DNA from 4 places in the Burkholderia sp. EMB26 genome. Region 1 is predicted to be linked to each of the others. Evidence: riboswitches for the same ligand, from Rfam matches in the RefSeq annotation. Region 1 holds a riboswitch; each other region holds the start of a gene.
What was found. A riboswitch is a leader RNA that binds a small molecule or an ion and turns the genes downstream of it on or off. The one in region 1 is predicted to bind cobalamin.
Positions count from the first base shown of each region.

Region 2: it holds a riboswitch for cobalamin, as region 1 does, so the genes downstream of both, cobW (cobalamin biosynthesis protein CobW) here and KU887_RS24215 (CbtB-domain containing protein) in region 1, are expected to answer to the same signal.
Region 3: it holds a riboswitch for cobalamin, as region 1 does, so the genes downstream of both, cobG (precorrin-3B synthase) here and KU887_RS24215 (CbtB-domain containing protein) in region 1, are expected to answer to the same signal.
Region 4: it holds a riboswitch for cobalamin, as region 1 does, so the genes downstream of both, cobA (uroporphyrinogen-III C-methyltransferase) here and KU887_RS24215 (CbtB-domain containing protein) in region 1, are expected to answer to the same signal.

Region 1 covers NZ_CP078071.1:1,663,363-1,665,556, reverse strand. Annotated here, with positions in the region: gene KU887_RS24225 (inorganic phosphate transporter) at 1-373, opposite strand, end outside; gene KU887_RS24220 (histidine phosphatase family protein) at 538-1,128, opposite strand; cobalamin riboswitch at 1,175-1,318, shown strand; gene KU887_RS24215 (CbtB-domain containing protein) at 1,351-1,560, shown strand; gene KU887_RS24210 (CbtA family protein) at 1,574-2,194, shown strand, end outside.
Region 2 covers NZ_CP078070.1:1,866,776-1,868,969, reverse strand. Annotated here, with positions in the region: gene cobW (cobalamin biosynthesis protein CobW) at 1-929, opposite strand, end outside; cobalamin riboswitch at 1,259-1,525, opposite strand; gene KU887_RS08765 (TonB-dependent siderophore receptor) at 1,678-2,194, shown strand, end outside.
Region 3 covers NZ_CP078070.1:1,886,920-1,889,113, reverse strand. Annotated here, with positions in the region: gene cbiE (precorrin-6y C5,15-methyltransferase (decarboxylating) subunit CbiE) at 1-419, opposite strand, end outside; cobalamin riboswitch at 622-814, shown strand; gene cobG (precorrin-3B synthase) at 921-2,194, shown strand, end outside.
Region 4 covers NZ_CP078070.1:1,863,669-1,865,862, forward strand. Annotated here, with positions in the region: gene KU887_RS08755 (cobalamin biosynthesis protein) at 1-264, opposite strand, end outside; gene cobA (uroporphyrinogen-III C-methyltransferase) at 261-1,070, opposite strand; cobalamin riboswitch at 1,179-1,416, opposite strand; gene KU887_RS08765 (TonB-dependent siderophore receptor) at 1,486-2,194, opposite strand, start outside.

The DNA of each region.
Region 1 (2,194 bases):
CCGGCAGCAACTGCAGGATGCCGAACGCGACGGCGCCGCTCGAGACCATCACGCCGAGGAAGTTCCACATGCCCGACCAGATCACCGCGACGTTCGGCGTCAGCGAGTGCGTATAGATCACGGTCGCGACCGCGTTCGCGGTGTCGTGGAAGCCGTTGACGAATTCGAAGCCCAGCGCGATCAGCAGGGCGGCGCCGAGCAGCAGGTACGGGAACAGCGTCCCTTCGCGGACCGGCGCCAGATCGGCGACCAGGTGGGTGGCGATATAGACGGCGCCGAGCACGAGCACCAGCAGGAAGGCGGCATAGCCGACCTGCCGGGTGCGCGCGACGGAGCCCGGATTGTTCGGGGCGGACGAAGCAGGTTGATTCATGACGGCATCTCGTAGGGAACCGCGTCCGATCCTAGCTGCGGCTAGCAGTCAGTTTGATGACAGTCGGGACGACGAACGGTGTGTCTTACGGGGATGTAAGGCGAGTGGCGGCATGCGAGGCAGCGAGTCGCGTCGATCACTCACATAGTGAACACGACAGCGGCTTACGCGCCGGTATCGCGCTGCTCATCATCCGTCGCCGCCAACGTCCAGCCGGCCGGCGACGCGACGAACGTCGTGCACGACAGCGGCGCAACGTCGAGACGCGCGGCCGCGGCGTGGTCCATCCGCAGCACATGCGCGATGGCCGCGCGGACGATCGGCGCATGCGTGATCGCGATGACGTCGCGCTCGCGCGGCAACCCGTCGAACCACGTGCCGACCCGACGTGCGGCGGCGTCGAACGATTCGCCGCGATGCGGCGACGCGGACGGCGTGCCGATCCACGTGGCAAGTTCGTCAGGCAGATCGCGTGCGAGATCGTGCAGCCGCTTGCCTCGCCAGTCGCCGTAGTCGATGTCGCGCAGCGCGTCGTCGATGTCGGCGTGCAGCCCGAGTGCGTCGGCGGTCTGCGTTGCGCAGCGTGCCGGGCTGCACAGCACGAGCGAGCCGGCGATGGCCGTCCACCGGCCGTGCAGCGCGGCGGCTTCGGCAAGCCCGCGCGCGTCGAGCGGATCGTCGTCGGGAAACGTGCCGGTGCGCATCGCGCGGGTCGAGGCGTGCGCGATCAGGCGCAGCGAGGCATGCAGGTTCATGTCGGTGGTCGGATGATCCGGAGCGGGGCGCGCTTGCCCATCTGTCGTCGCTTCAATACGCGAACGTTCGCGCGTACAATTCGCCCGATACGAAGCGCGGAAGCCGGTGCAATTCCGGCGCGGTCGCGCCACTGTAACCGGGGAATCGATGATCCCGGAAGCCAGACCTGCCTTCGTACCCATCCATCATTTGTCGGGGCGCGATTCCCCTGAGGTGCATCCATGAGCGAAGCAGTGCTGAAGCCGGCGGTCGTGCCGGCACCCATCCCCGTCCGTGAGCTGTTGCCGTGGGCCGTGTTCGTCGGCCTGATCCTGCTGCTCGCACTCTATTTCGTCGGTGCGGAACAGGGCGCGACGTCGCTCGTGCCGGGCATGTATGTCCACGAATTCGTCCACGACGGCCGCCATCTGCTCGGCTTTCCCTGCCACTGACGCGGAGTAAAAGATGGTCGGAAAGCTGCTCATGCGCGGGATGCTCGCAGGCATCGCCGCGGGCCTCCTCACGTTCGGTTTCGCGAAAGTCGTCGGCGAACCGCAAGTCGATCAGGCGATCGCCCTCGAAGAGAAAACCGCCGCCGCCCAAGGCGAGGCACCGGAGCCGGAACTGGTCAGCCGCCACACGCAGGCCGGCCTCGGGCTACTGACGGGCGTCGTGACCTACGGCGCGGCATTCGGCGGGCTGTTCTCGCTGGTCTTCGCGTATGCGTACGGACGCGGCAGCCGCCTGCCGGCACGGCCGCTGGCCGCCTGGCTCGCGCTGGCGGCGTTCGTCGCGCTCGTGATCGTGCCGAACCTCAAGTACCCGGCCAATCCGCCGTCGGTCGGCGACCCCGATACGATCGGGTATCGCACGGGTCTGTTCTTCCTGATGATCGCGATCTCGGTCGCAACGATGGTGTTCTCGGTCAGCGTGCGCCGCCATCTGGTGGCGAAGCTCGGGCAGTGGAACGCGTCGATCGTCGCCGGGCTCGTGTTTGTCGCGATCATCGCGGCCGTGCAGATCGGGCTGCCGTCGGTCAGCGAGTTGCCGGCCGATTTCCCGGCGGCCTTGCTGTGGAAGTTCCGC
Region 2 (2,194 bases), on a different replicon from region 1:
ATCACGAGCCGCATCGGCGCGCCGGGCAGCGCGGCGAAGCCCTTCGCGCGGTAAATCGTGTGCGCTTCGACGACACGTTGCAGCGCGGCGATCGTCGATTCGCGCGTGCCGGCGTCGCCCGATACCACCACCGAATCGAAATCGTCGTGATGGTGATCGTGATCGTTGTCGTCGGCCGAGCCGTGATGGTCGTGACGCAGGTGGATCGTTTCCTCCGACGCCGATTCGAGGCCGAGCAGCAGCGCGAGGTCGAGCTCGCCGCGCGTCGCGCGCACGATCTTGACCTGCGGCGGGGTTTCGTCGCGGATCGCGGTTTCGATCTGCGCGAACTCGGCGTCGCCGACGAGGTCGGCCTTGTTTACGATCACGAGATCGGCGGACGACAGTTGATCGGCGAACAGTTCGTGCAGCGGCGATTCGTGGTCGAGGTTCGGATCGGCGCGGCGCTGTGCGTCGACGGCCTGCGGGTTTTCCGCGAACTGGCCGCTCGCGGCGGCCGGCCCGTCGACGACGGTCACGACCGCGTCGACCGTGAAGCTGTTGCGGATCGTCGGCCAGTTGAACGCCTGCACGAGCGGCTTCGGCAGCGCGAGGCCCGACGTCTCGATCAGCACGTGATCGATGTCCGCGCGGCGCTCGACCAGCGCTTCCATCACCGGATAGAACTCTTCCTGCACGGTGCAGCACAGGCAGCCGTTCGCGAGTTCGTACAGCTGGCCCGTTGCCTCGCCCTGCGCGCCGTCGGCATCGTCGCAGCCGATCCCGCAGCCCTTGAGGATTTCGCCGTCGATGCCGAGCTCGCCGAATTCGTTGACGATCACCGCGATGCGGCGGCCTTCGGCGTGCTGCAGGATGTGGCGCATCAGCGTCGTCTTGCCGCTGCCGAGAAAGCCCGTGACGATCGTGACGGGCAGCTTGCGTAGGGTCATGGTAGGTCCGGTGTCGAAGAGGGAATCAGGACGGGATCGTCGCGTCGGCGGCGACGCGGCAATTCAGCGGGCGGTGCGCGGGAAGCTCGCCGCGTGATCCGCGCGGACAGCCGCGCGGCGGGCGGGACAACGAATCGGACATGGTGCTTCCTTGCGAACGGTCGACATCGTGAATGCCAACACGGCTGCCGCGTGCGTAGCCCGTGTCGCCTGCCGTTCGCCGTGCCGGCCCGGGCGCGTTCGCGCGGCGGGCGGATCGGGGCAAACAGCGGGAAACACCGGGCGTCGGGCCTGCGGCGGCCGTGGACGATGCGCCGCCTCCCCGCGGCGCTGAACCCCAACGTTTAGGCCGGTATCCGGGCTGACGAACACGCCGCTTCGCCTTCCCGGATACGCGCGGCATCCAGTGGCGGTCGTCCGCATGCGCGCGGCATGCGGCGAAGCGGCGCTGCGTGGCGCTTGCGCGCGACGCGTTCGCTTACCGTTGCGGGGGCAGCACAGGTTGGCTCGACTGCGGCGCAGGCAGGCTCCCTGTTTCCCGTTTAACTGCGCACGCCGGAGCGGCGCGCGCGAGCACCAAAACGCGTGCGAGTGTAGGCGGCGGTGCGGGGAGCGTCAAGGCGAGCGACCGGCGACGAACGCGAATGATTGTCGTTTTCAACTACACGAGATAAACTTCACCCGATAACAACACGAACCACCGCGCAACGGCCATGTGAGGCAATCACTCAGTCATCCTCAAATTTCCATGTCGAAACGACAGATATCCGGGCGGCGTTTTCCTGTGCTGGCCCTGTCGCTGTGCTCGATTGCCGGCGTTGCTTCCTGCCCTGCCGCGGCGGCCGAGTTCGACGACGAACTGCCCGCGGTCGAGGTGCGCAGCCGCCGTCATCCGAATGATCCGCGTGCGGAAAGCGTGAGCACGGCGACCCGCACCGCGAGCGATCCGCGCGACGTACCGCAAACCATCGACAGCGTCTCGGTCGAGGAAACGCTGTCCTATGGCGGCCGCACGCTTGCCGACGCACTGGCCGGCGTGCCCGGTGTGTCGAATACGTCGGACACGCGCTTCGATTCGTTCCGCATTCGCGGCTTTTCCAGCGCGGGCGACTTGCTGCTCGACGGCATGCGCGACGATGCGCAATACGTACGCAGCCTCGGCAACATCGAACGCGTCGAGGTGCTGAAGGGGCCGGCTGCCGCGCTGTACGGGCGCGGCAGCGGCGGCGGCGTCATCAACCGGATCACCAAGCAGCCGTTGCCGG
Region 3 (2,194 bases), on a different replicon from region 1:
CGGCCCGGCAGCAGGTGGCGGGCCAGCGTCGCGAGCGGACGCCCGACCAGCGAGACCGCGCCGACGTCCTGCAGCGCCCAGCCGAGGCGCGCCGCGGCGAGCGACAGCGACGACGGCGCGGGCAGCACGCGCCATTCGTCGGGAGAAAGCTGGCGGGCGAGCGTCGCGCCGACGCCGAACAGCATCGGGTCGCCGCTCGCGAGTACGCACACCGGCGCGCCGCGGCGCGCGAGCAGCCCCGACAGGTCGAACGGCGACGGCCATGCTTCGCGCGTCGCGCGCAGTCGCGCGGGCAGCATGTCGAGCTGCCGCTTCGCGCCGACCACGTGCGCCGCATCGAGCAGCGCGCGCCGCGCGTGGCGTCCGAGCCCCGCGTAACCGTCGTCGCCGATGCCCACTACCGTCAGCCACGCCGTCATGCACCCTTCCCCATCGTTCGATTCCATCGTGTCGCCGCGCGGCCGTGAAAGCGCCGGTGCAGCCGTCCGCGTTGCAAAAAACGGCATGGTACCGTGTTCCACCCCGCGTTTCATCTGCCCGCCCGCCCGCGCGCGGCCGTTGCCCGCTTCGCTCGCCGCGAACCGCCAGCCGGTCGCGAATCGCGACCGAAATCGGGTATCCTACGGCCGTTCGTTCGCCGGTGCCCTTCGGGGCCGAAGAGGGAACACAGGGCGCACCGCGCGCCGCTGTGGCTGCCCCCGCAACTGTAGACAGCGAGCCGATCTCCCTCCTCATGCCACTGGTTTCACCGGGAAGGCCGGGAGTCGGCGCCGACCTGTCAGCCAGGAGACCTGCCGGCCAGAAAGTGCGTGCGTGCCAGTCGGCGTCGGGCGGGGTGTACCGATGCGTTGGCCGCGGCGCCACACTGTTCCGGTATCCCGTTGAGTTCCGCCCCCGATTCGATTCCTGCGTCGCCCGTCGTGCGCCCGTCGGCCTGCCCGGGGCTCGTGCGCGTGGTCGCGGCCGCCGACGGCGGGTTGTGCCGGATCAAGCTGCCGGGCGGCCGGCTCGACGCGCGCCAGGCGCGTGCGATCGCCGCCGCCGCGCGCCGGTACGGTTCCGGCGCGATCGATGCGACCAATCGTGCGAATCTCCAGTTGCGCGGCATTCGCGACGGCGCGGCCGATGCGTTGACCCACGCGTTGCTCGACGCGGGGCTCGGCCCGCGCGCAAGCGCCGGCGACACCGCCGCCGAGGCGGCCGCGCTCGCGGCGAGCGACGACGTCCGCAACGTGCTGCTCAGCCCGCTCGCCGGGCACGACCCGGCCGCGCTCGTCGATAGCCACGCGCTCGCCGTGCCGCTGCTCGACATGCTGGCGAACGAGCCGCGCCGCGGCGAACTGTCGCCGAAATTCTCGATCCAGCTCGATGGCGGCGAAGCGGTCGCGGCGCTCGATCATCCGCACGACATCTGGCTCGCCGCGTGGCGCCGCGCCGACGGCGCGGTACGTCTTGCGGCGGGGCTGGCCGGCTGTCCGCCGGTGGCGCCCGGCGACCGGCCCGCGTCGGTCGACGTGTCGCCCGATCAGGGCGTCGCGCTGGTGCGCGCGCTGCTGCGTGCGTTCCTCGATCTCGCGCCGGCCGACGTCACGCGGATGCGCGCGTTGCTCGCGATGTGCGGCGAACGCACGCTGTTCGAACGCGCCCGGCGCTACCTGCCCTTTCCGCTCGCGGCCGATCCGGCGCTTGCCGGCTGGCGGCGCACGCATGCCGACCCGGCGTTGCGTTTCGGCGCGCAGCCGTCGCGCGCCGCGACCCGCTGCAGCGTCGGCGCGCAATTCGCGCTCGGGCGGCTCGACGCGGCGCAACTGGAACGGCTCGCCGCGCTGGCCGAAGCCGACGGCGACGGCACGCTGTCGATGACGCCGTGGCAAGGCGTGTTCATGCACGGCGTGCCGAACGAACGTGCGGTGGCAATGCGCGAAGCACTCAAGTCGCTCGGCCTCGTAGGCGCGGCGTCCGAGCCGCTGGCGGCGCTCGTCGCCTGTACCGGCAGCGCGGGCTGCGCGAAAGCGCACGCCGACACGAAACACGACGCACTCGCGCTCGCCGCCCGCATCGGCCGGCCGCTCGACGTGCACCTGACCGGCTGCGCGCGCCACTGCGCGCTGCCGCATCCCGCGACGCATACGCTCGTCGCGGTGGCGCCCGCACACTACGACCTTTACCGGCGCGACGCGACCACGGGCCTCGG
Region 4 (2,194 bases), on a different replicon from region 1:
GAAGCGGGCCAGCGCGGCGTCCGACGGGCCGCTCGCGGCCAGTTCCGGACGACTCGCGAGTTGCGCCGCGTCGAACGCGACGAGCGGCCAGCCGCGGCGCGCGCACAGCGTGCGCAGCGCACGGGCGCGAGCCTTGTCGACGAGCGTCGCGACGAGCGCCGGTTCGGCGGCCGGATAGCGCGCGAGCGCGGCGCGGATCGCGGCATCGAGTTGCGCGGCCGTGACGCCGGCGCGAAAACCGACACCGAGCGCGACGCGCATCATGCGTGGCCGCCGAGCGCCGCACGCACCGCCGGATCGTCGGCGAGCGCCGCGACGCGGCCGATCACGACGATCGCCGGCGATCCGATGCCGGTTTCGCCGACGCGCGCGACGAGCGTATCGAGCGTCGCGTGGACGTGGCGCTGTTCGGGCCGCGTGGCGTTCTCGATTGCCGCGCACGGCGTGTCGCCGGGCAGGCCGCCGTCGCGCAACGCCGCGGCAATCGCGTCGAGCCGGCGGATGCCCATGTAGACCACGATCGTCATGCGTGTGGCCGCGAGCGCGCGCCAGTCGGGCTCGTCGGCCCCCGCGCCGTGGCCCGTGACGAAGATCACGCCCTGCGCGTCGCCGCGGTGCGTGACCGGGATGCCGAGCGCGGCCGGCGCGGCGATGCCCGCGGTGATGCCGTTGACGACTTCCACCGGAAAGCCCGCCGCGCCGAGCGCGATCAGCTCCTCGCCGCCGCGGCCGAACACGAACGGATCGCCGCCCTTGAGCCGTGCGACGCTGCGGCCCGCGCGCAGGTGCGCGAGCATCGCGGCGACGATCGTCTCCTGCGGCGTCGACGCATGGCCGCCACGCTTGCCGACGTGCTCGATCAGCGCATCGGCGCGCGCATGGCGCAGCACGTCGGGGTTCACGAGATCGTCGACGAGCAGCACGTCGGCCGCGCCGATCGCGCGTACGGCCCTGAGCGTCAGCAGATCGGCGTCGCCGGGGCCGGCGCCGACGAGCCAGGCGCGGCTCATCGCGCGCGGCACGGCGCGCACCGTGTCGAAACAGTGGAACAGGGAAGGCGGGCGGCGCATCGGCGGCCGGCGGACAGGCAGTGCATGGCGGATCGGGCGAAACCCGCGCGAACGCGGGGGAATGCGCACCCGGTCCGTCCCCCGCGGATCGGGCGTTCGGCGAGCAGCGCGCTCGCCCCTTGCGTCGGCCGGTATCCGGGCTGGCCGCTTGCCAGACCGCAGCCTTCCCGCCCGGTCGAAGGGCAGTGGCATCGCGGGCGGCCTGGGCGCACGCGCGAGGAAGCGCGCGGCGCGGGCGGCGTACCGTTGCGGGGACAGCACAGGCCGGGCGGATGTCCGCCTCCTGTTTCCCGTTTAACTGCATGCACCGAATGCGCATGCGAGCACCGAACGCGGCGCATACGATAGCACAGGCCTGCAACGCGCAAGCCGCCCGGCGGAGCGGCTGCGCGGGGCGCCGGCGCCGCCCGCGAGGTCAGAACTTGTATGCCGCCGTCAGCGTGAACGTGCGTGGCGCGCCGGGCACGATCTGCGCGAGGCCCGTCGCATTCGCGTAGTAGTCGCGATCGGCCAGGTTGACGGCCGCCAGCGTCACCTCGAGGTCGCGCGTGCGATAGCCGGCCTTGCCGTCCCAGCGAAGGTACGCGGGCAGTTCGAGCAGGTTGTCGCGATCGGCGTAACGCGCGCCCTCGTACACGACCCCGAGTTCGGCGAAAAACCCGCGCAGCGGCGCATGGCTGACGAACAGGCTGCCGTTCGACGCCGACACGCCCGCCGAGCGCTTGCCCGCATACTTCGGCTCGGCGTCGACCACCCGCGCGTGTTGCCAGCCGATGCCGCCGCGGACGAACCAGTCGCCCGTGAGCCGGCCGGCGACGCCCAGTTCCAGGCCACGATTGCGTTCGAGGCCGGTGAGGTCGAAAAAGCCCGGGCGAACCGGGTCGGCGATGCGGCGGTTGTACAGGTCGAGCTGAAACAGCGCGAGCGTCGTGCTCAGCGCGCCATCGCGCCAGTCGCTTTTCACGCCGATCTCGTATTGGCGCGTGTATTGCGGGCCGAGATCGTTGGCGTTGCCGCGCGCGTCGGGCGTGATGCCGATCAGGTCGCCGCCGACCGGCGCGAAGTTCTTGCTGTACGACGCATACAGGCTGTGCGCGCCGACCGGCGACCACACGACGCCGAGC